4 regions of the Streptomyces sp. NPDC085927 genome follow, and region 1 is predicted to be linked to each of the others. Evidence: riboswitches for the same ligand, from Rfam matches in the RefSeq annotation. Region 1 holds a riboswitch; each other region holds the start of a gene.
The links. Region 1 has a riboswitch for cobalamin ahead of cobN (cobaltochelatase subunit CobN). Riboswitches for the same ligand answer to the same signal wherever they lie in the genome.

Region 1 (6,935 bases):
GCTTCGCCGCCAGCTCCGGCACGGCCGGGTCGGAGAGGGTGCACAGCACGTCGTTGCCGGCGGGCAGCCGCCTGCGGGTCACGCCGCTGGCCACCATCTGCACGTCGCAGAGGATCGGAGCCCCGCCGCGCAGGGCCTCGCGTGCGCGGGCCACCACACCGGGGGTGTGACCGATGTCGCGGACGAGGTCGACCATTCCGCAGGCGTGGATCATCCGGACCGCGACCTGGCTGACGTCGGCGGGCAGGGCCGAGAGGTCCGCCTCCGCGCGGATGGTGGCGAAGGACTGGCGGTAGATGGCCGCCCCGTCCTTCTCGTAGTCGTAGGGGGTCACGGTGTTCTTCTCGCTGCTCTCGGTCGTCGTACGGCTCATGAGGTGAGTGCCGCCAGGGCGGCGGCGAGGTGGGAGGGATCGTCCAGGGCGGCGGTGCGCGCCGGCCGCCCCAGGGCGACCGTGCCGATCCGGTAGCCGCCCTCCGGGGCGGCGACCACGTCGATCCGGTCGCCCCGGGGGTGGCCGCAGCGCCGCTCGCAGCCGGACCAGTACAACGGCAGGGGGGAGCGGCCCGCGTCGGCGAGGGCACCGGCCGCGTCCGCCCGCACGTCGGAACGCGACCTGCCGCACCCCGGCCGGCCGATGCAGGCACCGACGCGCAGCCAGGGGGAGGAGGCGTCGGTGACCAGACCGGTGCCGGCGAGACGGGCCAGTGCGTCGGCCGCTGCCGCCGCGTTCGTCCCGGCGGCGGGGACGACGATGCCGCGCCACGGCGTCAGGCGCACTTCGTCCGACCGGACTTCGGCGGCCACCCGGGTCACGGTCCGCCACTGACGGGACGTGAGACGGCCCAGGGGCACATGGACGGACAGGGCCGCCCCGACCACCCCCAGAGGCGGCCCCTCCCCTGTGGTGCGGTCGTTCGGCGCCGGAACGCAACCGAGGCCCGCGCCGGTCAGACGGGACCGGACCACACGCGTCAACTCGCCGGGGGAGAGGTTCAGTTCGTCGACCCGCCAGACCCGCGCCCCGGTCTCCCGCAGCACCTCGAGGAACGTCTCGGCGGCGAGCAGCGCGGCCCGGGGTGCCTCGTCCCCGGACACCCGCAGGGCCCCGTCAGCCGAGCCGACGGCGAGCAGGGCGCCGCCGTCGCCGGCCGCACGCACGGTCACATCGGCGCCGAGTCCGGCGACATCGCCGCGCCCGTCGTCGAGCGCGAACAGGAACCGCCCGGACAGCGCCGGGGCGGCCTCGCTCGCGCACAGCGACGCGTCCAGGGCCGACAACCACGGCCGTACATCCCGGACCCCACGTCCGTCGAGGCCGGACAGCGGTGAGGCGACGATGTTGCGTGCCCGTTCGTGCCCGCGTGAGGGGAGCAGTCCGGCCGCGTCCAGCAACCCGGCGAGCAGGGCGCCGCAGTCGTCGCGCAGTCCACGCACTTGCACATTGCCGCGCGAGGTCAGATGCAGTTCCCCGTCGCCCAGTCGGTCGGCCGCGTCCGCGAGCGCCTCGGCCTGCGGCAGGGTGAGCACCCCGCCGGGCACCCGGACCCGGGCCAGCGCGCCGTCGTCGGCGGTGTGCAACCGCAACGACCCCGGACAGGCGTCACCACGGTCCCGTGAGACCGCTGTGGCCTGGGACGACGGAGGGAGGGGAGCCGTGGACATGGCGGCGAGCATACCGACCGTCACACCGCCTCCGAGCCCTGCCCTCTTGCCCCGACCCTTACTATGTCTCTCGGCGGATCATCGGATCCGTCATCGCCATGACGGCGACATGGAGGAAGCCCGGTGCGAATCCGGCGCGGTCCCGCCACTGTGAGTCCGGCCCCCACGAGGCCGGACGAGTCAGGAACTCCGGCCGTCTTGTACCACCCGGGGCGCGGACCCCGAGGAAGGCCGGCCGACGCATGCCGTATTCGTCCGGGGAGCGCTCGACGCACCCCCGCATCCTGCTCCTGTCGACCTCCGACACGGACCTGCTCAGCGCCCGGGCGGCCGACGGCCCGGTGCCCTACCGCTTCGCCAACCCCTCCCGGCTCCCGCTCGACGACCTGCCCGCGCTCCTCGAGGGCGTCGGCCTGGTCGTCGTACGCCTCCTCGGCGGACTGCGCGCCTGGGAGGACGGCCTCGACCTGCTGCTCGCCGACGGCCGTCCGGTCGTCGTCCTCACCGGTGAACAGGCCCCCGACGCACAGCTGATGGCCGCCTCCACGGTCCCCGTCGGCATCGCCGCCGAGGCGCACGCCTACCTCGCCCACGGCGGACCCGCCAACCTCGAGCAGCTCGCCCGCTTCCTGTCCGACACGGTCCTGCTCACCGGCCACGGCTTCGACCCGCCCGCCCCCGCGCCCACCTGGGGCCCGCTGGAGCGCGCACCCCGCGAAGGCACCGACGGCCCGACCGTCGCCGTGCTCTATTACCGCGCCCATCACATGAGCGGCAACACCGCCTTCGTCCACGCCCTGTGCGACGCCGTGGAGAACGCGGGCGGGCGGCCCCTGCCGCTGTACGTGGCCTCCCTGCGCGCCCCCGAATCCGAACTGATCGAGGAGTTGCGCGCGGCGGACGTCATCGTCACGACCGTCCTCGCGGCCGGCGGCACCAAGCCCGCCGAGGCGTCCGCAGGCGGTGACGACGAGTCCTGGGACGCGGGCGCGCTCACCACCCTGGACGTGCCGATCCTCCAGGCCCTGTGTCTGACCGGCTCCCGCACCGCCTGGGAGGAGAGCGACGAGGGCGTCTCCCCGCTGGACGCCGCGAGCCAGATCGCCGTGCCCGAGTTCGACGGCCGCCTGATCACCGTGCCGTTCTCCTTCAAGGAGATCGACGCCGACGGCCTCCCGGCCTACGTCGCCGACCCCGAGCGCGCCGCCCGCGTGGCCGGCATCGCCGTGCGCCACGCCCGCCTGAGGCGCATCCCGGCCGCCGACAAGCGCCTGGCTCTCGTCCTGTCCGCCTACCCGACCAAGCACTCCCGCATCGGCAACGCGGTCGGCCTGGACACCCCCGCCAGCGCGGTGGCCCTTCTGCGCCGGCTGCGGGACGAGGGGTACGACTTCGGCGACACCGAGGTCCCCGGACTGGCCTCCGGGGACGGCGACGAACTGATCCGCGCGCTGATCGAGGCGGGCGGCCACGACCAGGACTGGCTCACCGAGGAACAGCTCGCCCGCAACCCGGTGCGCATCCCGGCCGCCGACTACAAGCGCTGGTACGCCACCCTCCCCGGGGAACTGCGCGCGGCCGTCGAGGAGCACTGGGGCCCGGCACCGGGCGAGATGTTCCTCGACCGCAGCCGCAACCCGGAGGGCGACATCGTCCTCGCCGCCCTGCGCCGCGGCAACCTGCTGATCCTCATCCAGCCCCCGCGCGGCTTCGGCGAGAACCCCATCGCCATCTACCACGACCCCGACCTGCCGCCCTCCCACCACTACCTCGCCGCCTACCGCTGGATCGCCGCCCGGGCCGAGGACGGCGGCTTCGGCGCGGACGCCATGATCCACCTGGGCAAGCACGGCAACCTGGAGTGGCTGCCGGGCAAGAACGCCGGCCTGTCCGCCGCCTGCGGACCCGACGCCGCCCTCGGTGACCTCCCCCTCGTCTACCCCTTCCTGGTCAACGACCCGGGCGAGGGCACCCAGGCCAAGCGCCGGGTCCACGCCACCCTCGTCGACCACCTCGTCCCCCCGATGGCCCGCGCCGATTCCTACGGCGACATCGCCCGCCTGGAACAACTCCTCGACGAGTACGCCCAGATCTCCTCCATGGACCCGGCGAAGCTCCCGGCGATCCGCGCCCAGATCTGGACCCTCATCCAGGCCGCCCGCCTCGACCACGACCTCGGCCTCGACGACCGCCCCGACGACGACGGCTTCGACGACTTCCTCCTGCACGTCGACGGCTGGCTCTGCGAGGTCAAGGACGCCCAGATCCGCGACGGCCTCCATGTCCTGGGCGCCCCGCCCGCCGGCGCCGACCGGGTCAACCTCGTCCTGGCGATCCTGCGCGCCCGCCAGATCTGGGGCGGCGTCACCGCCCTGCCCGGCCTGCGCGAGGCCCTCGGTCTCGACGAGTCCGCAGCCACCCGCACGACGGCCGACGAGGCGGAGGAGAAGGCCCGCGCCCTGGTCCAGGCGATGGAGGACGCGGGCTGGGACCCGGCCGCCGTGCCCACCGGGCACGGTGAACAGGTCGCCGCCGTCCTGGAGTTCGCCGCCCGCGAGGTCGTCCCGCGGCTGTCGGCCACCACCGCCGAACTCGACCACACCGTCCACGCCCTGAACGGCGGCTTCGTCCCCGCGGGCCCGTCCGGCTCCCCGCTGCGCGGTCTGGTCAACGTCCTGCCGACCGGCCGCAACTTCTACTCGGTCGACCCCAAGGCCGTCCCCTCCCGCCTCGCGTGGGAGACCGGTCAGGCCCTCGCGGACAGCCTCCTGGAGCGCTACCGCACGGACAACGGCGACTGGCCCACCTCCGTCGGGCTCTCCCTCTGGGGCACCAGCGCCATGCGCACCGCCGGGGACGACGTCGCCGAGGCCCTCGCCCTGCTGGGCATCCGCCCCGTCTGGGACGACGCCTCACGCCGCGTCACGGGCCTGGAGGTCATCCCGTACGACGAACTGGGCCGCCCCCGCATCGACGTCACCCTGCGCATCTCCGGCTTCTTCCGCGACGCCTTCCCGCACACCATCGGCCTCCTCGACGACGCCGTGCGCCTGGCGGCCTCGCTGGACGAGCCCGCCGAGGCCAACCACGTCCGCGCCCACGTCCGGGCCGATCTCGCCGAACACGGCGACGAACGCCGGGCCACCACCCGCATCTTCGGCTCCCGCCCCGGCACCTACGGCGCCGGCCTGCTCCAGCTCATCGACTCCCGCGACTGGCGCACCGACGCCGATCTCGCCGAGGTCTACACCGTCTGGGGCGGCTACGCCTACGGCCGTGAACTGGACGGCCGCCCGGCCCGCGACGAGATGGAGACGGCGTACAAGCGGATCGCGGTGGCCGCCAAGAACACCGACACCCGCGAGCACGACATCGCCGACTCGGACGACTACTTCCAGTACCACGGAGGCATGGTCGCCACCGTCCGCGCCCTGCGCGGCACCGCGCCCGAGGCGTACATCGGCGACTCCACCCGCCCCGAGACGGTCCGCACCCGCACCCTGGTGGAGGAGACCTCGCGCGTCTTCCGCGCCCGGGTGGTCAACCCCAAGTGGATCGAGGCGATGCGCCGCCACGGTTACAAGGGCGCCTTCGAACTCGCCGCCACCGTGGACTACTTGTTCGGCTACGACGCCACCACGGGGGTCATCGCCGACTGGATGTACGACAAGCTCACCGAGACCTATGTCCTGGACCCGGCCAACCGTGAGTTCCTGCAGCAGGCCAACCCCTGGGCCCTGCACGGCATCGCGGAGCGGCTGCTGGAGGCCGAGTCGCGCGGCATGTGGGAGAAGCCCGATCCGGCGGTCCTCGACGCGCTGCGGAAGGTGTACCTGGAGACGGAGGGCGACCTGGAGGGCGAGGACTGAGACGCGGTCCGGCCGGCGGCCAAAGCCCGGTCTATGTCCTGCGGCCTAGTCGGTATTCCTCAGGACGGACGACGACGTGGCGTTTCCGGTGCGCCACGATCATCAGTATGACTTTGTTCGAACATGATTTCGTCGCGGCGGGTTCCACTGAGCGGCCGGTGGGTGACACGGGGCGGATGCTCCAGATGACGACCGGGTACTGGGTCACCCAAGTGGTGCGCACCGCAGCCGAGTTGCGCATCGCCGATCACCTGCACGCAGGCGGTGCCACCCCCGCGGAGGTGGCCGAGGCGGAGTCACTGGACCCCGACTCGGCCTTCCGGTTCCTGCGGGCGTGCGCCTCCCTCGGTCTGGCCACCTCCACCGACGGGAAGCGGTTCGCCGGTACGCCCCTGCTCGACACCTTGCGCACCGACGCCCCGGGCTCCCTGCGGGACCTGGCGCTGTGGGGCGGGGCCGAGTCGCACTGGCTGCCGTGGGGGCGGCTGGCGGACACGGTCCGCACCGGTACCACCCAGGCGGAGGCCGCCCTCGGCGCGCCCATTTTCGACTGGCTCGCCGCCGCCCCGAAGGAAGCCGAGATCTTCACCCGTGCCATGACGGCCATGACCCGCGGCCTGGCCCACAAGCTCGCGGACGTGATCGACCTCAAGGGCGCCCGGGTCGCCGTGGACGTCGGCGGCGCCGGCGGAAACCTCGTCCAGACACTCATGCAGCGGCATCCCCGACTGACCGGCGTGGTCCTCGACCTTCCGCATGTGGGCGCCGAGGCGGACGCCTCCGCGGCGGCTCTGGGCGTCACGGACCGGTTCACCTTCGTCGGCGGCGACTTCTTCGAGGAGGTGCCGGCCGCGGACGCGCATTTGCTGAAGTTCGTCCTGCACGACTGGGACGACGATTCCTGCGTCCGCATCCTGCGCAACTGCCGGGAAGCCCTCGAGCCCGGTGGGCGCGTGCTGGTGATGGAGCTCCTCGTCGACAAGGTGGGCACACCCGGTCTGGAGCCGCTGATGGACCTCAACATGATGGCGCTGTCGACCGGACGCGAGCGCAGCCTCGACGAGTTCGAGAACCTCTTCGAACGAGCCGGACTGAAGTTGGCCTCCACCCTGCCGTCCGCCTCCCGGGTCTCCGTCCTGGAGCTCGTGCCCGCCTGAGCTCCGCTCGGCACACCACCCCCGCTCCCCGCCGGTGGTCCCCGCCCATGCCGGCCTCCACCGTCTCCGGGCCGCGCCTCCTCCACCGGGGCGCGGCCTCGCGCTGTCCGGCCCTCATCACGGCTCCCGTCCCCGCCGGCCCTCAGGACCCGCCGGGGCGGCGGGGCTCAGACCAGGGTCCGGGTGCCCACGGCCGCGAGGAACTCGAACTGCTCCTGCGCGGCGGAGCCGGGGGCGGCGGTGC
Region 2 (6,935 bases), on a different contig from region 1:
GGGCCGTTCGGCGAGCGCGGTGATGTCGAGTGCGGCCAGTGCTTCCGCGACCCGCGCCCGTACCTCCGTGTCGGACAGCCCGAGGTTCAGCGGCCCGAACGACACGTCCTGGCCCACGGACGCCGCGAACAACTGGTCGTCCGGGTCCTGCACCACCAGTTGCACCGTCGTCCGCAGCCGGGTCAGCCCCTTGCGGTCGTACCGGACGGGCCGGCCCGCCACGGCCAACTCGCCCCCGCTCGGCCGAAGTCCACCACTCAGCAGCCGCATCAGTGTGGTCTTGCCACTGCCGTTGCGGCCCAGCAGTGCGAGCGCGCGTCCCTCCCGCACCTCGAAGTCGAGGCCGGTGAGTACGGCCGGGCCGTCCTCGTAGGCGAAGGACACGTCCCGCAGGGAGACCAGGGAGGGGACCAGGACGGGATCGCTCACGGCATCCGGCTTTCCAGGAAGAGGGCGACGGCGGCCAGCGCCGCGAGGAACACCAGGCTCACGGCCGTGAACCGTACGGAGACACGAGCCTCGGGTACCAGGACGCGCAGCGTGCCGTCGTAACCGCGCCCGGCGAGCCCCGCCTGCAGCCGCGCCGCCCGGTCGAAGGACCGGACGAACGCCGTCGCGCCGAGACCGCCCAGCGAACGCCAGGACGCCGCCCGGGTGGTGTGCCCGAGCCGGGCCGCCTGCGCCTGACCGATCCGGCGCACCGAGTCGAGCAGCAGGAAACTCATGCGGTACATCACCAGGGCCACGTCCACCAGCGGCGCGGGCACCCCGGCCCGCACCAGACGCGGCAGCAGGTCCGACATCGGCGTGGTGAAGGCGAACAGCAGCACCCCGAGGGACGCCGCCGAGGTGCGCAGCAGCAACTCGCCCGCACGCAGCGGCCCTTCGGGGGCCGGGGAAACGAACCCGTCCGGCCCGCCCACCTGCACCAGCAGCGTGAGCGCCCCGGTGACGCAGAAGCCCAGCGGCACCCGGTAGGCACGCCACAGCCGCCGGCCCGGCACCCCCGCCGGGCCCAGCAGCACCACGAGCGCGGTCAGCAGGACCAGGGCAGCCCCCGGCCACGGAGGCAGGGAGATCGCGAGCACGGTGAGCCCCAGCCCGAGCACGGCCTTGTCCACGGGATGACGGCGGCGCCAGCGACTGCTGTGCGCCGCCGCGTCGATCGGCAGCACGCGGGATCAGGCCCGGGGGCCGGGGGAGACCGCCTCGTCGGGCCGGCCGGTGCCGGCGCCCGGGCCGGCACCGGGCGCCGGCTGCTGCTGCCGTGCCCGTTCCTCACCCTGCCGACGCCCGCGCCGCACCCCGAAGTAGTACGCCAGGACCCCCGCGCCCACGGCGGCCTGGAGGGCGAAGAGCCCCGACTCGATCTCACCGGACGGAGGTTCGTACAACGGCGAGAACCACGGCTCGTAGTCCGGTTCGAGCTCGGTGATGGCGGTCTCCGCCTCGCCGTCCGCACCGGCGAACGGCTCCTCCTTGTGGTCGCCGAGCCCGAGCGCCAGCGGCAGCACCGCGAGCGCGGCCACGGCGAGCAGCAGCAGGGCGTTGATCTTCGCGTTCCTGGTCATCGAGCCACCGTCCCGGTACCGGTCGTCCCCGTCGTCCCTGCCGTGCCCGTCGTCTCCGACTCCGGCTCGAGCTTTGTCCTCGCGTCGGAGCCTTCCCCCGTCCCCGTCCCCGTCCCCGTCTCCGTCGCCGCCGTTGCCGACGCGGCACGCTTACCGGTCAACAGCACGCCGAGACGGGTCAGTTCACCCTTGCTGGACTGCACCAGCAGGCGCATCACCAGGACGGTCAGCAGTCCTTCGCTCACCGCGAGCGGGATCTGCGTGACGGCGAAGATGGAACCGAACTTCCCGAGCGCGCCCGGGAAGCCACTCCCCGGGTCGGGGAAGGCGAACGCCAGCTGCACGCTGGTGACGCAGTACGTGGACAGGTCGGCGACGAACGCGCCGCAGAACACCGCCGCCATCAGCGGTGCCCCGTACCGCCGCGCCAGCCGGTACACGCCGTAGCCCGCCCACGGCCCGACGATCGCCATCGAGAAGACGTTGGCGCCCAGCGTGGTCAGCCCGCCGTGGGCCAGCAACAGGGCCTGGAACAGCAGGGTGATGGTGCCCAGCACCGCCATGATCGGCGGCCGGAACAGGATGGCGCCCAGCCCGGTGCCGGTGGGATGGGAGCAACTCCCGGTCACCGAGGGCAGTTTCAGCGCGGACAGGACGAAGGTGAACGCTCCCGAGGCGCCGAGCAGCAGCGTGCTCTCGGGATGTTCCCTGACTTCACGGACGAGTGACCGGGCGCCGTGGACGACGAACGGCGCCGCCGCGGCGCCCCAGGCGACCGCGTGTACCGGTGGCAGAAAACCTTCGGCGATGTGCATGGCTCAGCAGACCCTCTCCAACACCTCGTGGATGGTTGACGCGCCTTGGCCGGTCTCCTGGCTGACGGGTACCACCGCCCGTGCTCCGCCTTCCCGGGTCCCGGAGGGACCCAGTGGCTGCCCGTCGGTCCTGTCGGGGGGACAGGACCAGGGGCCGGAGCCGGACTTCCCGATCACAGTGGCGAGGGCCGCACCGGTATCGCACCGGATTTCCCGTTCACCAAGGCGTGGCGACAGTAGACCCGGATCCGTCCTGGTGACAAGCGGGTGCGGGGGCGCGCGCGGACGGCGTTCCGCAGCTCGTGCCCCCGCGCACACCCGCGGCCCTGACAGCGGGTGTGCGCGGGTGTGCGCAGGTGGTGCGCCGGCCGCCCTTCGCCGCCCGCCCGGGCGGCCACTGTGTCGCCGGGACGCCGGCATGGGGGGCCGGGGCTCTGGGCAGAACCTTGCTGCAATTAATATGCAACAACGAATTCAGGTCAGTAGAGGTGTGAGGATCGATGACGACCCGACGAATACGGCGCAGTACCGGCGCGGCGACCACGGCCGCCGCGATCGCGGCGGTCGCCGCCTGCTCGGCGCCGACCGGCGGCACGGACGCCGGTGCGGGCGGTGGCGGGTCCGCCGAATCCGTGGTGATCGGGGTCCCCTCCGAACCCGACACCCTGAGCCCCCTGCTCGGCTACGGCAAGGACGGCAACTCCAAGATCTTCGACGGACTGCTCGCCCGGGACGCCGACCTGAAACTGAAGCCCGCGCTGGCGAAGGCCCTGCCCGAGATCGGCGACGACGGCCGCACCTACACCTACACCCTGCGCTCCGGCGTGACGTTCAGCGACGGCGAACCCCTCACCGCCGAGGACGTGGTCCACACGTACGAAACGGTGCTCGACGACAAGACCAACAACACCGCCAAGAGCGAACTGGACGCCGTCGAAAAGGTCCGCGCGGACGGCGACGACAAGGTCGTCTTCACCCTCAAGTACCCCTACGCGGCCTTCGCCGCCCGCACCGTCCTGCCCATCGTCCCCGAGCACATCACCGGTGAGCAGGACCCCAACACCGGCTCCTTCAACACCGAGCCGGTCGGTACCGGACCGTACGTGCTCACCGGCTGGAGCAAGGGCGAGAAGCTGACCTTCAAGGCGAACCCGGACTACTGGGGCGGCGCCCCCCGGGTGAAGAAGATCACCATGGCGGTCATCGCCGACGACGACGTCCGCGCCACCCGGCTGCGCTCCGGCGACCTCGACGGCGCGACCCTCCCGCCCAACCTCGCCGCCACCTTCAAGAACGACGACGGCCGCACCACGTACCGGGCCACCACCTACGACTTCCGCGCCGTCACCCTCCCCACCGCGCACAAGGTCACCGGCGACACCGCGATCCGCCGCGCCCTCGACCTCGCCGTGGACCGCCGGGCCATGGTCGACAAGATCCTCGACGGAGCCGGCCGCCCCGCCTACGGCCCGCTGCCCCTCGACGACCCCTGGTACACCAAGGACGTCGAACGCCCCCAGAACCTCCCCGAGGCTCAGAAGATCCTCGACCGGGACGGCTGGAGGACCGGCAAGGACGGCATCCGTGCCAAGGACGGCGTCCGGGCCGCCTTCACCCTCTACTACCCCTCCGGCGACAAGGTCCGCCAGGACCACGCCCTCGCCTACGCCTCCGACGCCAAGAAGGCCGGCATCGACGTCAAGGTCGAGGGCGCCACCTGGGAGGTCATCGAACCCCGGATGGGCAAGGACGCCGTCCTCGCCGGCTTCGGCAGCACCGGCGACCCCGACTTCGGCCTCTACACCCTGCTGCACTCCTCCCTCGCCGGCGACGGCTTCAACAACATGGCCCGCTACGACAACCCCGCCGTCGACAAGGCCCTCGAGACCGGCCGCCGCAGCCAGGACCCCGAGGACCGCAAGGCCGCCTACGACGACCTCCAGCGCGAACTCGTCAAGAACCCCGGCTACACCTTCCTCACCCACATCGACCACCTCTACGTCCTCGCCGACCGCTGGGAGAACCTCACCACCCAGGTCGAACCGCACGAGCACGGCTTCGCCAGCGGCCCCTGGTGGAACGCCGAGGACTGGCAGCCCAAGAAGTGACCTCCCTGCCCTGGGCCCCGATGGCCCACCTCGTGGCACGGCGGGCCCTGCTCGCCGTGCCCGTCCTCCTCGTCGTCACCTTCGGCGTGTTCGCCATCGCCGCCGCCTCCCCCTTCGACCCCGTCAAGGCCTACGCCGGCACCGCCGCCCTCGGCGCCGACCAGGAGACCCTGGACCGGCTCCGGGACAACCTCGGCGTGGACCGCCCCTTCGCCGTCCGCTGGTGGGAGTGGCTGACCTCCGCCCTCACCGGCGACCTCGGCCAGTCCAGCGTGCTGCGGCAGCCGGTCGCCGACGCGATCGGCGAGCGGATCGTGTGGTCCACGCTGCTGTGCGCCTTCGCCTTCGCCGTCGCCGTCCTGCTCGGCACCCTGCTCGGCGTGCTCGCCGCACGCCGCCCCGGCTCGCTCCTCGACCGCACGGTCACCTCCCTCGCGTACTCCCTGGAGGCCGCGCCGGTCTTCTGGATCGCCCTGCTCGCCGTCTGGCTGTTCGCCCTCCAGCTGGACGTCCTCCCGGCCGGCGGCCTCACCGACACCGGCAGCGAACACGTCACCGCCGGACAGGTCGCACGCCACCTGGTCCTCCCCGCAGGCGTCCTCGCCGTCTCCCAGCTGCCCTGGTTCACGCTGTACGTCCGTCAGGGCGTCGGCGACGCGCTCGCCGAGGACCCCGTACGCGGCGCCCGCGCCCGCGGCCTCGGCGAACGCACGGTGCTCCTCGGGCACGCCCTGCGCTCCGGCCTCCTGCCCGTCCTCACCCTGATCGGCTCCCGCGTACCCGAACTCATCACCGGCGCCCTCCTGGTCGAGAGCGTCTTCAGCTGGCCGGGCATCGCCGCCGCCACCGTCGAGGCGGCCACCGCCGTCGACTTCCCGCTCCTGGCCGCCCTGACGACCCTCGCCACCGCCGCCGTCCTCGCCGGAAACCTCCTGGCGGACCTCCTGTACGGACTGACCGATCCGAGGGTGAAGCTCAGTGAGATGTGACTCCGATGACTGACACCACAGCCGGCACCGCACGGGAGAAGGCGAACACGACCGGACCCGCGGCCCCGGCCGCCGCATGGCGCTCGCGCGGTACCGCCCGCCGCTCCACCCACACCCTGAGGCTGCGCGTCTCCGCCACCCTGGTCGCCGTCACCGCCCTCGCGGTCCTGCTCGTCCCCCCGCTGGTCCAGCTCGACCAGCAGGCCGTCGACCTCGCCGCGAAACTCCTCCCACCCGGCTGGGCCCACCCCTTCGGAACCGACGACGTCGGCCGCGACCTACTGCTGCGCTGCGTCTACGGCCTGCGGGTCTCCCTGCTCGTCGGCGTCGTGGCGGCCCTCACCGCCACCGTGATCGGCACCGCCGTCGGAGCCGCGGCCGGGGCCCTCGGCGGCTGGGTCGACCGCCTCGTCATGCGCCTGGTCGACACCATCTCCTCCGTCCCGCACCTGCTGCTCGGCATCTTCATCGTCGCCATGTTCCGGCCGGGCGTCTGGCCCGTGGTGGTCTCGGTCGCCGCCACCCACTGGCTGTCCACCGCCCGCATCGTCCGCGCCGAGGTCCTCTCCCTGCGCTCCCGCCCGTACATCGACGCGGCCGTCTCCGGCGGCGCCTCCCGGTGGCGGGTCGTCCTGCGCCACCTGCTGCCCGGGGTGCTGCCGCAGGCGGGACTCGCCGCCGTCCTGATGATCCCGCACGCCATGTGGCACGAATCGGCGCTGTCCTTCCTCGGCCTCGGCCTGCCCACCCACACCGCCAGCCTCGGCACCCTCATCCAGGGTGCCCGCGGCACCCTGCTCGCCGGACAGTGGTGGCCCACCCTCTTCCCCGGCCTGTTCCTGATCATCCCCACCCTCGCCATCGCCGGACTCGCCGGAGTCTGGCGGGAGCGGATCAACCCCCGCCGCCGATCGGAGCTGATGCTGTGACCGAGCGACCTCCCGTGCTGTCGGTCCGCGGACTGTCGGTGCGCTTCCTGGTGCCCGGCGGGGGCCCCGTCGCCGCCGTCACCGACGCGCACTTCGACGTCGTCCCCGGCGAATGCCTCGCCCTGATCGGCGAGAGCGGCTGCGGCAAGTCCGTCCTCGCCTCCGCCCTCCTCGGCCTGCTGCCCGCCAACGCGCAGACCGCCGGCCGCGCCCTGCTCGGCGACCTCGACCTGCTCGCCGCCGACGAACGCACCCTCGCCCGCACCGTACGCGGCCGGCGCATCGGCCTCATCCCGCAGAGCCCCGCCGCCCACCTCACCCCCGTCCGCACCATCCGCGCGCAGACCGAGGAAACGGTCGCCGCACTCACGGGCGTACGCGGCCGCGCGTCCCTGCGCGCCGCCGCCGAAAAGGCCGCCGCCCGCGCGGCCTTCCCCGAGGACCACCTCGACCGCTACCCGCACGAACTCTCCGGCGGCCTCGCCCAGCGCGCCGCCACCGCCCTCGCCCTGGTCGGCGACGC
Region 3 (6,935 bases), on a different contig from region 1:
GGTCTGCCGCCGTTGGCGCTGCTGTGCCTGCGTCTGCGGCACGGCCTGCCCCTGGGCTTCGAGGAGACCGTGGACTGGGGACCGTACGCTCCCTGGGTCCGGCCCCTCGTACTGATCGGACAGGCCCGCCGTGCCGAGGCCGCCGAGGCCCTGCGCGAGACCCCCGACCCGCCGCGCGACCTCCTCCAGGAAGCCCTGTGGTGCCTCACCGCCCGAGCGGCCCTCACCCTCGGCGACCGGGACGGCATGCGACGCGCCCACACCGCGCTCACTCCCGCGGCCGGCGAACTGGCCGGCGCGGGCAGCGGACTCCTCACCCTCGGCCCGGTGTCGGAGCACCTGACCGCCCTCGCGACGGCCCTCGGCCAGGCCTGACGGTTCTCCACCGGCGGGCGGGCGGGCGGCCGAGCCGGTCCGGGAGCTTGCCCGTGGAGGTCGGTGACGGAGGCGGTACCCGTACTCACCCCGCCGGCGTGGCCGTCGCGCCCGCCGCCGCCCGGCGATGGGCTGCGCTTCCCTCGCGGTAGAACACGTATCCGCCGTGGTGCAGCACATCTCCGTCGAACGTCCCGTCCGCCGTGAACCCGGTGTCGCCCACGTACCGGATGCGGTTCCCGTCCACCCGGTACCGGCCGGTGCAGGCGCTTTCGCGATCCCCGCGCGCTTCGTCGTAGCGGCCGTCGGGGAGCAGCTCCTGCCTGATGTGGTGGTCCGCCGTGACCCACATGGCGGCATACGGGTGGGACTCCCCGGGGCTTGCCGTCCCGCCGCCGGACGTCCGGCTGCCGTCGGACGTCCGGCTCTGCGACGGCGGGCGGGTCGGGGGACCGGTCCCACCCGTCCGTCTGCCGGCAGGCGGACGCCGAGAGGACCGTCAGGACCAGTGGCACGAGCACAGGACATGCTGCGTTCTGGGCATACCGTCATCGTGCGAGTCCCTTCCCGGGTCATCCAGGACGTGACACCCCCTGGCGACCGTCGTCCCGGCCTGCCTCGGCGCGCAGGGCCGTGAGCGTGTGCTGCGCGGACGGCCGTCGTTCCGCACTGTCGGCACGCAGTGCGCGGGACAGGCCCAGCGCCGCGGTGCGTACGGCGGGGGCGAGCTGCGCCGGCTGGAAACGGGCGCGCGGTACGGCGACGGACAGGGCGGCGACGGCCGTACCGCTGCCGTCGAAGACGGGAGCGGCGATGCAGCTCACTCCGAGGGCGGCCTCCTGCTCCTCGTAGGCCAGACCGGAGACGTGCGCCTGCTCGATGGCGGTCCGCAGCCGGTCGGGGTCGGAGGTCGAGTAGCGGGTGAGCTGCGGCAGGGGAGTCTCGCCCAGCACCGTCTCCACCAGCTCGGGGCCGGCGAAGGCCAGCAGTGCCTTGCCCACGCCGGTGCAGCTCAGCGGGAGACGTCCGCCCACCCGTGAGGGCAGCGGCAGCCGGTCGTGGCCGTGGATGCGCTCCAGGTAGACCACCTCCCGTCCTTCGCGCACACCGAGGTGCACCGTCTCGTGGGTGGCCTCGTAGAGATCCTGGAGGAAGGGCAGGGCCGTCTCCCGCAGGCCGTGCCGGCGCGGAACCAGACTGCCCAGTTCGAAGAGCCGGCCGCCGAGACGGTAGGCGGTGCCCTCCTTCTCCATCAGCTGGAGGCGGACCAGATCCGCGGTCAGCCGGTGCACCGTGGCCTTCGGCAGCCCCGTACGGTCCGAGAGTTCCGTGAGCCGGAACGATCCGCCGACGCTGTCGAAGCAATTCAGGATGGATACCGCTTTGTCCAGCATGTTGCCCTGGTCATTGTTCCGTGTCACGGAACAATGATTGTCAGAGGTGCGCCCCCCTGTCTATACCGGAAGCTCCGCACCCGCCGGACTCCGGTCCCGAACCTCCGGAACCACCCTTCCGACGCACTCCCCGAGGGCAACATGACCACGCCTCCCCTGTACGACCCGCCGCCCGGTCCCATCCTGAAGGCGGCCGACCTCCTGAAGCAGGCCGCGCAGACGGGCGTGACGTGTCCGCCTGTGCGCACGCTCCTCGGCGCCGGCGACATCGGCACCGCCTACGAGGTGCAGCGTCTCAACGTGCGGCGCAGCCTCACCGACGGCCGCAGGATCGTGGGCCGCAAGATCGGCCTCACCTCACCGGCCGTGCAGAAGCAACTCGGCGTCGACCAGCCGGACTTCGGAGCCCTGCTGTCCGACATGGCCGTTCCCGACGGCGGAACGGTCCCTGCCCGGAGGCTGCTCCAGCCCAAGGTCGAGGCCGAAGTGGCACTCGTCCTCGGCGCCGACCTTCCCTTCGTCGGACCCACGGTCGCCGACGTACTGCGCGCGGTGGACTTCGCCCTGCCCGCTCTGGAGATCGTCGACAGCCGCATCAGCGGCTGGGACATCTCCATCGTCGACACGGTCTGCGACAACGCCTCCTCGGGCCTCTTCGTCCTCGGCGGCACCCCCGTGCCGCTGACCGCGGTGAACCTGAGGGACGTGCGGATGACGTTGCTGCGCAACGAGGAGGAGGTGTCCAGCGGCTCGGGGCGCGACTGCCTGGGCGGCCCGCTCAACGCCGCCGTCTGGCTGGCGGACGTACTCGCCGCCGCCGGAGATCCGCTGCGCGCGGGGGACATCGTCCTCACCGGTGCCCTGGGACCCATGGCCGTGGCCGCTCCCGGCGACCGCTTCGACGCCCACATCACCGGGCTCGGCTCCGTACAGGTCTCGTTCGCACCGGACACCACCGACACCCCGGACACCCAGGACACCCCGGACGAGGGAGCACAGCAGTGACGAGCACGACCACCACGACGAGCACGGCCCCCGCGAGGCGGACCAGAGTAGCGGTCATCGGCTCCGGCAACATCGGCACCGACCTGATGATCAAGGTGCTGCGGCTCTCCGAGAGCCTGGAGATCACCGCCATGGCGGGCATCGACCCGGACTCCGACGGCCTGGCACGCGCACGCCGCCTCAAGGTCGCCACCACCCACGAAGGGGTGGAGGGGCTGGTGAGGATGGACGAGTTCGCCGACATCGACATCGTCTTCGACGCCACCTCGGCCGGGGCCCACCGCCACCACGAGGACGTCCTGCGCCCCCTGGGCCGCACACTCGTCGACCTCACCCCCGCCGCACTGGGCCCCTACGTGGTGCCGCCGGTCAACGGCGCGGCCCACCTCGGCGCCGCCAACGTCAACATGGTCACCTGCGGCGGCCAGGCCACCATTCCCGTCGTCGCGGCGGTCGGAGCGGTCACGCCCGTGCACTACGGCGAGATCGTCGCATCCATCGCGTCCCGCTCGGCCGGACCGGGCACCCGGGCCAACATCGACGAGTTCACCGAGACCACGTCGTCCGCCATCGAACAGGTCGGCGGCGCGGCCCGCGGCAAGGCCATCATCATCCTCAACCCCGCCGAACCCGCACTCATCATGCGCGACACCGTCCACTGCCTGGTGGGCGAATGCGACGACACCGCGGTGAAGGACTCGGTGGAGGAGATGGTCGCCCGGGTCCAGGGCTACGTCCCCGGCTACCGCCTCAAGCAGGCCGTGCAGTTCGACCGGGTCGCCGCCGACGACCCGCTGCGTTCCCTCCTCCCCGCCGGCTCCCGCACCCCGGACGCGACACGGGTGTCGGTGTTCCTCGAGGTCGAGGGCGCCGCCCACTACCTGCCGTCCTACGCCGGCAACCTCGACATCATGACCTCGGCCGCGCTGCGCACCGCGGAGCGCATGGCCGCCCACCACACGCCGGAGGTGGTCTCCCGATGACCGCACAGCAGCAGCCCGCCCTGTACGTGCAGGACGTGACACTGCGGGACGGCATGCACGCCGTCCGCCATCGCTACACCGTCGACCAGGCCCGCGCCATCGCCGCCGAGCTGGACGCGGCCGGCGTGGCCGCGATCGAGATCGCCCACGGTGACGGCCTGGCCGGCTCCAGCATCAACTACGGCGTCGGCGCCCACACCGACTGGGAATGGATCGAAGCGGTGGCCGGTGCCACGCGGCACGCCATACCCACGACGCTCCTGCTGCCCGGCATCGGCACCGTCCACGACCTCAAGCGGGCCCACTCCCTGGGGATCCGCTCCGTGCGGATCGCCACGCACTGCACCGAGGCGGACATCTCCGCCCAGCACATCGCGGCGGCGCGTGAGCTGGGTATGGACGTCGCGGGGTTCCTGATGATGTCCCACATGGCCGAGCCGGCCGAACTCGCCCGCCAGGCCAAGCTCATGGAGTCCTACGGCGCCCACTGCGTCTACGTCACCGACTCCGGCGGCCGGCTCACCATGGACGGGGTCCGTGACCGCGTCAGGGCCTACCGCGACGTCCTCGACCCGGCCACCGGACTCGGCATCCACGCCCACCACAACCTCGCCCTCGGTGTGGCCAACACCGTGGTCGCCGTCGAGAACGGCGTCACCCGCGTCGACGCCTCGCTCGCGGGTCAGGGCGCGGGGGCGGGCAACTGCCCGCTGGAGGCGTTCATCGCGGTCGCCGACCTCATGGGCTGGGACCACGGCTGCGACCTGTTCCCCCTCATGGACGCGGCCGACGATCTCGTACGGCCGCTGCAGGACCGCACGGTGCAGGTCGACCGGGAGACGCTGACGCTCGGCTACGCGGGCGTGTACTCCAGCTTCCTGCGCCACGCCGAACGGGCCTCCGAGCGCTACGGCATCGACACCCGCGCGATCCTCGTCGAGGTCGGGCGCCGCAAGATGGTCGGCGGCCAGGAGGACATGATCACCGATATCGCTCTCGACCTCGTGGCGCAGGCCCCGGCGGGCTGACACCCATGCACGGCCGGTCCGGCCCGGGGCGGGTGCGCCGCCGCACCCGCCCCGGGCCCCGGGCCGCAGGCGCGCCGGGCAGACGGGCGATCAGCCTCCGGCGGCACCGGGACGGCGAACCGGCGGCGGACCCGGCGAGCGGTACCGGAACGCACCGTCGCGGGCGCGACCGGCGCCGCGCTCTCCCGCGACCAGGTCGTACGAACGTCTTGGTACGCTTCCGGAGCCAGTCGTGCCACATCCGAGGCCAGGGAATCCGGTGGGAATCCGGAACTGACGCGCAGCGGTGAGGGGGACGGGCGGAGCACTCATGACGCCACTGGGGCGGCGGGTCGGCCAAAGGGCCGGCGCGCACTGCCCTGGGAAGGCGCTCCGTCCGGACGAACCCGAGTCCGAAGACCTGCTGGCACCTCGCCGCCGTCGGCGGTGAGGTCCTTTGTAGGCCAGGCTCCGCGTACGAGCCCCGACAGTGCAAGGCGTACCCGTGCCCCGTGCTCTCTCCGTTCCCCGCTGCCGTGCCGCAGCCCTTCTCCTCACTCCCGCCCTGCTGCTCACCGCCTGCGGCGGAGCCGGCGAGGACACCGCCGCCGGCCCGGAACGGTCCGCCGCGTCTGGCTACCCGCTGACCTTCGACAACTGCGGGAACCGGATCACGGTGAAGTCGGCACCCGAGCGCGTCGTCTCCCTCAACCAGGGCACCACCGAGATCCTGCTCTCCCTCGGCCTCGCCGACCGCATGGCCGGCACCGCCACCTGGACCGACCCGGTGATGAAGGGCCTGAAGAAGGCCAACACGTCGGTGCCCCGCCTGGCGGACAACAACCCTTCCTTCGAGGAGGTGCTGGACGCCGAACCCGACTTCGTCACCGCATCCTTCGTCTCCACGCTCGGCAGGGGCGGCGTCGCCACCCGCGAGCAGTTCGGGGAACTGGGCGTTCCCACGTACGTCTCCCCGGCGGACTGCGCCGCCGGGAAGGACAACGACAGCGGCGGCGACGGCTCCCGCAGCACGGCGCTCACCCTCGACACCGTCTACGGCGAAATACGCGATCTCGCCCGCGTCTTCGGCATCGAGGAGCGCGGCGACGAACTGGTCGCGGAACTGAAGGAGCGGGTGCGCGGGGCCACCGACGGCCTGGACGCCTCCGGCACCTCCCTCATGTACTGGTTCGCCAACTCCCAGTCGCCCTACCTGGCCGGCTGCTGCGGCGCCCCCGGCGCCATCACCCGCGAGGTCGGTGCCGAGAACGCCTTCTCCGACACCCACGACGAGTGGCCGCAGATCAACTGGGAGACGGTCGCCGACCGCGACCCCGACGTCATCGTCCTCGGCGACCTGACCCGCAAGTCCCAGACCGCGGAAACCGCCGAGGCGAAGATCCGTTTCCTGGAGACCAACCCGGCCACGCGCAACCTCGCCGCGGTGAAGAAGAAGCGGTACGTCCTGCTCAGCGGCCAGGCGATGAACCCCTCCCTCCGCACCGTGGAAGGGATCGAGCAGGTCGCCGCCGGCCTGCGCGACTTCGGGCTCACCAAGTGAGCCCGCGCACCCTGCTGCTGACCGGCGGCGGGCTCGCGGCACTGGCCGCCTCCGTCGCCGCCGCCGCGACCATCGGGCCCGCCGACATCTCCACCGCCGACGTGTGGGCGTCGGTGGAAGCCCATCTGGGCGGCGGCGACAGCACGATGACGCCGCTGCGCGACGGCATCGTGTGGAACCTGCGGATGCCGCGCACCCTGCTCGCCGCCGTGTGCGGCGCCGGACTCGCCCTGTGCGGCGCGGTCATGCAGTCCCTGCTGCGCAACCCGCTCGCCGACCCGTTCGTACTCGGCGTGTCCTCCGGGGCGTCCACGGGCGCGGTCGCCGTGTTGGTGCTTGGTGTCGGCGGCGGAGCGCTGTCGCTGTCGGCGGGCGCCTTCGCCGGCGCGCTGGTGTCCTTCGGGCTCGTGATGCTGCTCAGCCACAGCCTCGGCGGGAGCATGGACCGGGTGGTGCTGTCCGGGGTGGCGGCCATGCAACTGTTCTCCGCGCTGACCTCGTTCACCGTGCTGACCTCCGCCGACGCGGAGACCACCAAGGGCGTGCTGTTCTGGCTGCTCGGCTCGCTCGCCGGTGCCGACTGGGGCCAGGTGCTGCTGTGCACGGCGGT
Region 4 (6,935 bases), on a different contig from region 1:
GCGGACGGGACGGGCGCGGCGGGACGGGCCGCGCGGCGGTCACAGGGAAGCGGCGGTCACATGAAAGGGGTGAGGAAGCGGCGCAGTGCCTCTTCGTAGGTGTGCGGGTCGGCGTTCCACATGGCGCCGTGCGGCGCGTCCGCGACCGTGTGCAGGGTGACCGTGTTGGGCTGGGCGGCGGCCAGGCGGCGGGAGAACTGCCAGGGGGCCACGATGTCGCCGGGGCCGTGGGCGATCAGGGTGGGAATGCCCACGCGTTCCGGCCCCGGGGTGCCGCGGTGGCGGCCTCCGTGGTGGCGGCCTCCGTGGTGGTCGCCGTGGCGGCCGGTGCGGCCCTGGGCGGCGCGGACAGCCAGCGGCAGCAGCGCTCCGGGGGTGCGGCGGGCCGCGGCGAGGGCGCGCAGCGTCGATTCCCAGCTGAGCACCGGGGAGTCGAGGACCAGCCCGGCGATGTGGTCGCGCAGTGTGGAACGGGCGGCGGCGCGCAGCGCCATGGTCGCGCCGGTGGACCAGCCGAGCAGGACGACCTGCCGGGCACCGGCGTCCACCGCGTACCGGATCGCCGCGTCGAGGTCGCGCCACTCGGTCTCGCCCAGGTGGTTGAGGCCGTCGGGCGAGCGCGGTGCGCCCCGGTCGCCCCGGTAGGCGAGGGCGAGCACCGGGAAGTGGTGGCGGTGCAGGAACTCCATGAGGTTCATGGCGTGTTCCCGGGTGGCGCCGAGGCCGTGCGCCGCGAGCACCCAGGTGTCCCGGACGTCCGGGACGAACCAGGCGGGGAGGGGGCCGAGTTCGCCGGGGACCTCGACGTCGGTGTGGTCCAGGCCCAGGGCGGTCCCCGGGTCGCCGACGTAGAGGTTCGGGGTGAGCCAGGCCCGGTCGCCGGGCTCCAGGGTGCCCCGTACGACGCGTTCCAGGCGGCGCACGACGGTGTCGGCGGAGTCCGGAACGCCCTCCAGGACGGGGCCGACGATCGCGTGGATGCCGTCACCGGAGAGGCCGTAGCGGCCGGGCCGCAGCGTGGCGAGGTGCCGGGTGAGGGTGACCTGGCCGGCGGCGGTGCCGTGCACGGTGAGCCGGGGCTCGGTGGGCAGGGGTCTGCCCGGCGGCGCCTTGAGGGCGGCGTCGCTGGCGAGCCGGCCGATCGCCACCGTGGCGACGGAGGCCCCTATCACGGCGGTGACGGCAGCGGCCGTCGCTCTGACAGTACGCACCCACCCAGTGTCCCGGCCGGCCGGCCGACCGGCCACCCCAGCGACGGCCGGGGGCCCGGGCCGACGGGCGCCGGGCGCGGGGCACCAAGGCACCGGAACCGGGACGCCGGGACACACGGTGTTGACCGGTCAACACCACACGGTGTCGACCGGTCAAGGGCTGACCCGCCCACCGGCCGGGCGGGTCAGCCGTGCTGTCCGTAGCTCCGCAGGCGGTCGGTGACCTCCGCCAGGTGCCCGGCCGACAGGAGGTTCGGGGAGCGGCCGGGGACGGACGAGGCGGTCAGCCAGAGCCTGCACATCCACTCCAGCTGGGCGGTGCGGTCGTAGGCCTGGTCGAGGGTCGTGCCGTGGGTGACGGTGCCGTGGTTCTGGAGGAGGCAGCCGGTACGGTCCTCGAGGGCGCGCAGCATGTTCCCGGCCAGCTCGTCGGTGCCGTACGTCGCGTAGGGAGCCACCCGGACGGGTCCGCCGAGCGCGGCGGCCATGTAGTGGATCAGCGGGAGTTCGTCGACGAGCGTGGAGACGGCGGTCGCGTGCACGGCGTGCGTGTGCACCACCGCGCGGGCGCCGGTCGTGCGGTACACCGCGAGATGCATGGGCAGCTCGCTGGTGGGGACCAGGGTGCCGAGCACCTGCCGGCCGGTGAGGTCGACGCCGGTGACGTCGTCCGGCGTCAGCCGGTCGTAGGGCACTCCCGACGGTGTGACCAGTACGGTCGCCCCGACCCGCACCGAGACGTTGCCGGAGGTTCCGACGACGAGCCCGTCCGAGACGGTCCGGCGGGCCGCCCCGACGAGGGCGGCCCAGGCGTGCGCCTCCTCGCCGCTCACGGCCCCGGCCCGGCGCTCCCGCCGTTCTCCCGCGCGCTGCGGGCGGTCCTCGGCGCGCGCTCCGTCCTCCGCGGCCCGCCGGTCCCCCTGTCGTTCGGTCATGCCGCGATCCTGCCGGGTGACCGGAGTCTCCTCAACGGCGTCCCGCCGGCTCCCACGACTCTCCGCGACTGCTCACGGCCGTCCTCGGCCCGTTGTGGAACAGTCGGCTTCATCACAGTCACCCTGACGCCCATCCCAGTTCATCTTCCGTTCATCCAAGTTACCTACGTTCAACGCGCCAATGACTTCGAACGATTGCCTGGGTAAATGGAAAGCTTCTCGCTGATCCTCGCGATTGTGGTGGTAACCGCACTTGCGTTTGATTTCACGAACGGTTTCCACGACACCGCGAACGCGATGGCGACGACCATTTCGACCGGTGCCCTCAAGCCCAAGGTTGCGGTGGCGATGTCCGCCGTGCTCAACCTGGTGGGCGCCTTCCTCTCCGTGGAGGTCGCCAACACGATCTCCAAGGGCCTCGTCGACGAGGCCGGCATCCGTCCCGAGGTCATCTTCGCCGCACTGGTCGGCGCGATCCTCTGGAACCTCCTGACCTGGCTGGTCGGTCTGCCGTCCAGCTCCTCGCACGCCCTGATGGGCGGCCTGATCGGCGCCACCGTCGCCTCGGCGGGCTTCGGCGCGGTGCACGGCGACGTCCTGGTCACCAAGGTGCTGATCCCCGCGATCGCCGCGCCGCTGGTCGCCGGCCTGGCCGCGATGTTCGCGACCCGGCTGACCTACCGCATGAACCGCAAGTCGGCCGACAGCAAGTCCTCCGAGAAGGGGTACCGGGCCGGACAGATCGCCTCCGCCGGTCTGGTCTCCCTGGCCCACGGCACCAACGACGCCCAGAAGACGATGGGCATCATCACCCTGGCCCTGGTCGCCGGCGGTGCCCTGGCTCCCGACTCGGACCCGCCGATGTGGGTCATCGTCTCCGCGGGCATCGCCATCGCGCTCGGCACCTACCTCGGCGGCTGGCGCATCATCCGCACCATGGGCAAGGGCCTGACCGACCTCCAGCCGCAGCAGGGCTTCGTCGCCCAGACCAGCGCCGCGACGGTCATCCTGGCCTCCTCCCACCTCGGTTTCTCCCTGTCCACCACGCACTCCGTCTCCGGTTCCGTGATGGGTGCGGGCCTGGGCCGCAAGGGCGGCGTGGTCCGCTGGTCCACGGCCACCCGGATGTTCGTCGCCTGGGGTCTGACGCTGCCGGCGGCGGCCCTGGTCGCGGCGGTCGCCGAGTGGGTCTGCGGCTTCGGCAGCTGGGGCACCGCCCTCGTCGCCGTCTTCCTGATCGCCTCCAGCGCGGCGATCTGGAAGATCTCCCGGCGCGAGGTCGTCGACCACACCAACGTCAACGACACCGACGACACCGACGGCCCCGGCGCCTCCGGGGCCACCGGCGAGGAGCAGAGCGGCGTCGTGACCGCGGCCATGGCCGCGGTGGCTCCCCCGCCGGCGGGCCCCGTGGCCGAGGAGCTCTCGGCCACCATCCCGGCCCCCACCGACCCGATGGCCCCTCCGGCCAGGACCACGGTCTGACCCCGCAGGAAGACACGTAGGAGAAGAGCACCATGAAGATCGACTGGGCGGCCCTCGGTTCCGTCTTCGGCGTCAGCCTCGTGGTCACCGTGGCCCTGGTGGCCCTGTTCACCCTGGGCATCACCGGCCTGTCCCGCCGTGAACGGGCCGCCGCCCAGGGCGAGTCCACGGTCCTGGCGATCACCGGCGCCTACGCCTGCTTCGCGGCCTGCGCGGCGGCGGTGGCGTACGGGATCTACCTGATCATGGCCTGACGACTGCCCGACGGCTGTCCGGTTCGCCTGACGGCGCCTGATTCCGGGGCAGGTCCCGGGCCGGCGTCCCGGTCGGGGCCATGTCGTCCGTCCGGCGGGCGGTGCGGGGCACATTGCCTCCGTACCGCCCGTTCCGCGTTTCCCGGACCGTCCGCCGGCCGGCCCCTGACCATCTCCGCCGGCTGTTTCCGGAGCGTCTGCCGACCGTTCCGAACTGCTTGTCGCGCCGCGGAACCCCCTGCCCGCGGTTCACCTTCCGGAACCCCTCTGTGGGCCTCAGCACACTTCAGCCTCGCAGGTCAAAGGCAAGTTGACGGTTCTTCCGGACCGTGGTGAACTGCCGGAGCCATTACGGCGGCAGGAGAGGAAGCCGGTGCGAATCCGGCGCGGTCCCGCCACTGTCACCGGGGTGCACGACCCCGGGAGCCAGGAACTCCCACCGCCGGTCTCGTCGAACCAGGGCGTGGACACCCTGAGTGAGGACATACCGCCATGCCCGGCTGCCTGTTGAGGTCGACCAGCGATGCTCCGCCCCGGTCCGGGGCGGCCGTTCCCGCCGGATCCCTCACCGGCTGAGCCCATGGGTGCCGATCGCGAGTTCGCGTACGGTGCCGCCGCCGGCCTCCTCGGCGACCTGCTTCTCGGCGATCCCCGCCGAGGGCATCCGGTCGCCGCTTTCGGGCGGGCCGCGGCTGCCGTGGAACGGGTGCTGTGGCAGGACGACCGGGGCCGGGGCGCGCTGCACACCGCCGTCTGCGTCGGCGGGGCCGTCGCTCTGGGGAGCCTGGCCGCCCGCTGCGTACGGTCCTCCCCCGCCGCCTCCGTCGCCCTGACCGGCGTGGCCACCTGGGCCGTCGTCGGAGGGACGTCGCTGGCCCGGGAGGCCCGCGCCATCGGGCGCGCCCTGGAGTCCGGGACCGCCGAGGGCATCGAGGCGGCGCGGGCGCGGCTGCCGCACCTGTGCGGGCGGGACCCGCAGGCGCTGGACGCCGAAGGGATCGCCCGCGCGGTCGTGGAGTCCGTCGCCGAGAACACCTCCGACGCCGTGGTGGGCGCCCTGGTGTGGGGTGCCGCCGCCGGTGTGCCGGGGCTGCTCGGGTTCCGGGCCGTCAACACCCTGGACGCCATGGTCGGTCACAAGTCCCCCCGGCATCTGCGGTACGGCTGGGCCTCCGCGCGCCTCGACGACGTCGCCGGGTGGCCCGGGGCGCGGCTGACCGCCGTACTCGCCGCGGTCGCCGGGCCGGATCCGCGGGGTGCCGTCCTGGCATGGCGCGCGGATGCCGCGAAGCATCCGAGTCCCAACGCCGGACCCGTGGAGGCGTCCTTCGCGGGCGCGCTCGGCGTGCGGCTCGGCGGGACGCTGTCCTACGCCGGGCGGGTCGAGCACCGGCCCGTCCTCAACGGCGGCGGCCGTGCCGTGACCGTGGCGGACATCGACCGCGCGGTACGGCTCTCGCAGCGCGTCGGCCGGCTGGCACTCGGCGTCGGCGTCGGCGCGCGCATCGGCGTACGGGCCGTCGTGCGGGCCGTCCCCAAGGCGCGCCGAAAGGGGCGTACGGCATGACGGGCGGTGCCACGGCCGGTATGAGGGGCGGCGGGCTGCTGGTCGCCGGTACGACGTCGGACGCCGGCAAGAGCGTGGTGGCCGCCGGGATCTGCCGGTGGCTGGTGCGGCAGGGCGTCAAGGTCGCGCCGTTCAAGGCGCAGAACATGTCACTGAACTCGTTCGTGACGCGGGAGGGCGCCGAGATCGGGCGGGCGCAGGCCATGCAGGCCCAGGCCTGCCGGGTCGAGCCGACCGCGCTGATGAACCCGGTGCTGCTCAAGCCGGGCGGGGAGCGGAGCAGCCAGGTCGTGCTGCTGGGCAGGCCGGTCGGTGAGCTGAGCGCGCGCGGCTACCACGGCGGGCGGCAACAACAGCTCCTGGGCACGGTGCTGGACTCCCTCGCGCAGCTGCGGGCCACGTACGACGCGGTGATCTGCGAAGGGGCCGGCAGCCCGGCCGAGATCAATCTGCGGCGCACCGACATCGTCAACATGGGGATCGCCAGGAACGCCTCGCTCCCCGTCCTCGTCGTCGGCGACATCGACCGCGGCGGGGTCTTCGCCTCCTTCTTCGGCACCGTCGCGCTGCTGTCGCGCGAGGACCAGGAGCTGGTCGCCGGCTTCCTGGTGAACAAGTTCCGGGGCGATGTCTCGCTGCTGGAGCCGGGCCTGGACATGCTGCACGGTCTGACCGGGCGGCACACGTACGGCGTGCTGCCCTTCCGGCACGGGCTCGGCATCGACGAGGAGGACGGACTGGCGGTGTCCCTGCGGGGTGCCGTACGGGAGTCCGCGGTCGCCGCGCCGGTCGGCGAGGACGTGCTGCGGGTCGCCGTGTGCGCGGTGCCGCTGATGTCCAACTTCACCGACGTGGACGCGCTGGCCGCGGAACCGGGGGTCGTGGTCCGCTTCGTGGACCGGCCCGAGGAACTGGCCGACGCCGACCTCGTGGTGGTGCCGGGCACGCGCGGCACCGTACGGGCCCTGCAGTGGCTGCGGGAGCGCGGGCTCGCGGACGCCCTGCGGCGGCGGGCGGCCGAGGGGCGGCCCGTGCTCGGGATCTGCGGGGGCTTCCAGATCCTCGGCGAGCGCATCGAGGACGACGTGGAGAGCCGCGCCGGCCGGGTCGACGGGCTCGGGATCCTGCCCGTACGGGTGCGCTTCGCACGGGAGAAGACGCTCGAGCGGCCCGTCGGAAAGGCCCTCGGGGAGCCCGTCGAGGGCTACGAGATCCATCACGGGGTCGCCGACGTACGGGGAGGTACGGCGTTCATCTCCGATGACGGCGGACACGGCCTGGACGGCTGCCGGGCCGGGCAGACCTGGGGCACGCACTGGCACGGTTCGCTGGAGTCGGACGGCTTCCGCCGGGCCTTCCTGCGCGAGGTGGCCGCCGCCGCGGGACGCCGTTTCGTACCGGCCCCCGACACCTCGTTCGCCGCGCTGCGCGAGGAGCAGCTCGACCGGCTCGGCGATCTGATCGAAGAGCACGCGGACACGGA

Region 2: it holds a riboswitch for cobalamin, as region 1 does, so the genes downstream of both, ACIF80_RS33420 (energy-coupling factor ABC transporter permease) here and cobN (cobaltochelatase subunit CobN) in region 1, are expected to answer to the same signal.
Region 3: it holds a riboswitch for cobalamin, as region 1 does, so the genes downstream of both, ACIF80_RS13645 (ABC transporter substrate-binding protein) here and cobN (cobaltochelatase subunit CobN) in region 1, are expected to answer to the same signal.
Region 4: it holds a riboswitch for cobalamin, as region 1 does, so the genes downstream of both, ACIF80_RS35420 (cobalamin biosynthesis protein) here and cobN (cobaltochelatase subunit CobN) in region 1, are expected to answer to the same signal.

Annotation. Positions count from the first base shown of each region.
Region 1 covers NZ_JBITSN010000005.1:98,711-105,645, forward strand. Annotated here, with positions in the region: gene ACIF80_RS15035 (precorrin-8X methylmutase) at 1-373, opposite strand, end outside; gene cobG (precorrin-3B synthase) at 370-1,677, opposite strand; cobalamin riboswitch at 1,731-1,874, shown strand; gene cobN (cobaltochelatase subunit CobN) at 1,908-5,534, shown strand; gene ACIF80_RS15050 (methyltransferase) at 5,642-6,691, shown strand; gene ACIF80_RS15055 (helix-turn-helix domain-containing protein) at 6,859-6,935, opposite strand, start outside.
Region 2 covers NZ_JBITSN010000019.1:80,742-87,676, reverse strand. Annotated here, with positions in the region: gene ACIF80_RS33435 (energy-coupling factor ABC transporter ATP-binding protein) at 1-429, opposite strand, end outside; gene cbiQ (cobalt ECF transporter T component CbiQ) at 426-1,175, opposite strand; gene ACIF80_RS33425 (energy-coupling factor ABC transporter substrate-binding protein) at 1,182-1,571, opposite strand; gene ACIF80_RS33420 (energy-coupling factor ABC transporter permease) at 1,568-2,386, opposite strand; cobalamin riboswitch at 2,416-2,647, opposite strand; gene ACIF80_RS33415 (ABC transporter substrate-binding protein) at 2,887-4,494, shown strand; gene ACIF80_RS33410 (ABC transporter permease) at 4,515-5,483, shown strand; gene ACIF80_RS33405 (ABC transporter permease) at 5,489-6,412, shown strand; gene ACIF80_RS33400 (ABC transporter ATP-binding protein) at 6,409-6,935, shown strand, end outside.
Region 3 covers NZ_JBITSN010000004.1:373,455-380,389, forward strand. Annotated here, with positions in the region: gene ACIF80_RS13615 (BTAD domain-containing putative transcriptional regulator) at 1-375, shown strand, start outside; partial or broken gene ACIF80_RS13620 (Atu4866 domain-containing protein) at 461-742, opposite strand; gene ACIF80_RS13625 (IclR family transcriptional regulator) at 948-1,769, opposite strand; gene ACIF80_RS13630 (2-keto-4-pentenoate hydratase) at 1,911-2,774, shown strand; gene ACIF80_RS13635 (acetaldehyde dehydrogenase (acetylating)) at 2,771-3,757, shown strand; gene dmpG (4-hydroxy-2-oxovalerate aldolase) at 3,754-4,785, shown strand; cobalamin riboswitch at 4,996-5,208, shown strand; gene ACIF80_RS13645 (ABC transporter substrate-binding protein) at 5,270-6,325, shown strand; partial or broken gene ACIF80_RS13650 (FecCD family ABC transporter permease) at 6,322-6,935, shown strand, end outside.
Region 4 covers NZ_JBITSN010000024.1:57,776-64,710, forward strand. Annotated here, with positions in the region: gene ACIF80_RS35400 (alpha/beta hydrolase) at 57-1,211, opposite strand; gene ACIF80_RS35405 (class II aldolase/adducin family protein) at 1,397-2,146, opposite strand; gene ACIF80_RS35410 (anion permease) at 2,354-3,631, shown strand; gene ACIF80_RS35415 (hypothetical protein) at 3,664-3,885, shown strand; cobalamin riboswitch at 4,210-4,341, shown strand; gene ACIF80_RS35420 (cobalamin biosynthesis protein) at 4,466-5,452, shown strand; gene ACIF80_RS35425 (cobyric acid synthase) at 5,473-6,935, shown strand, end outside.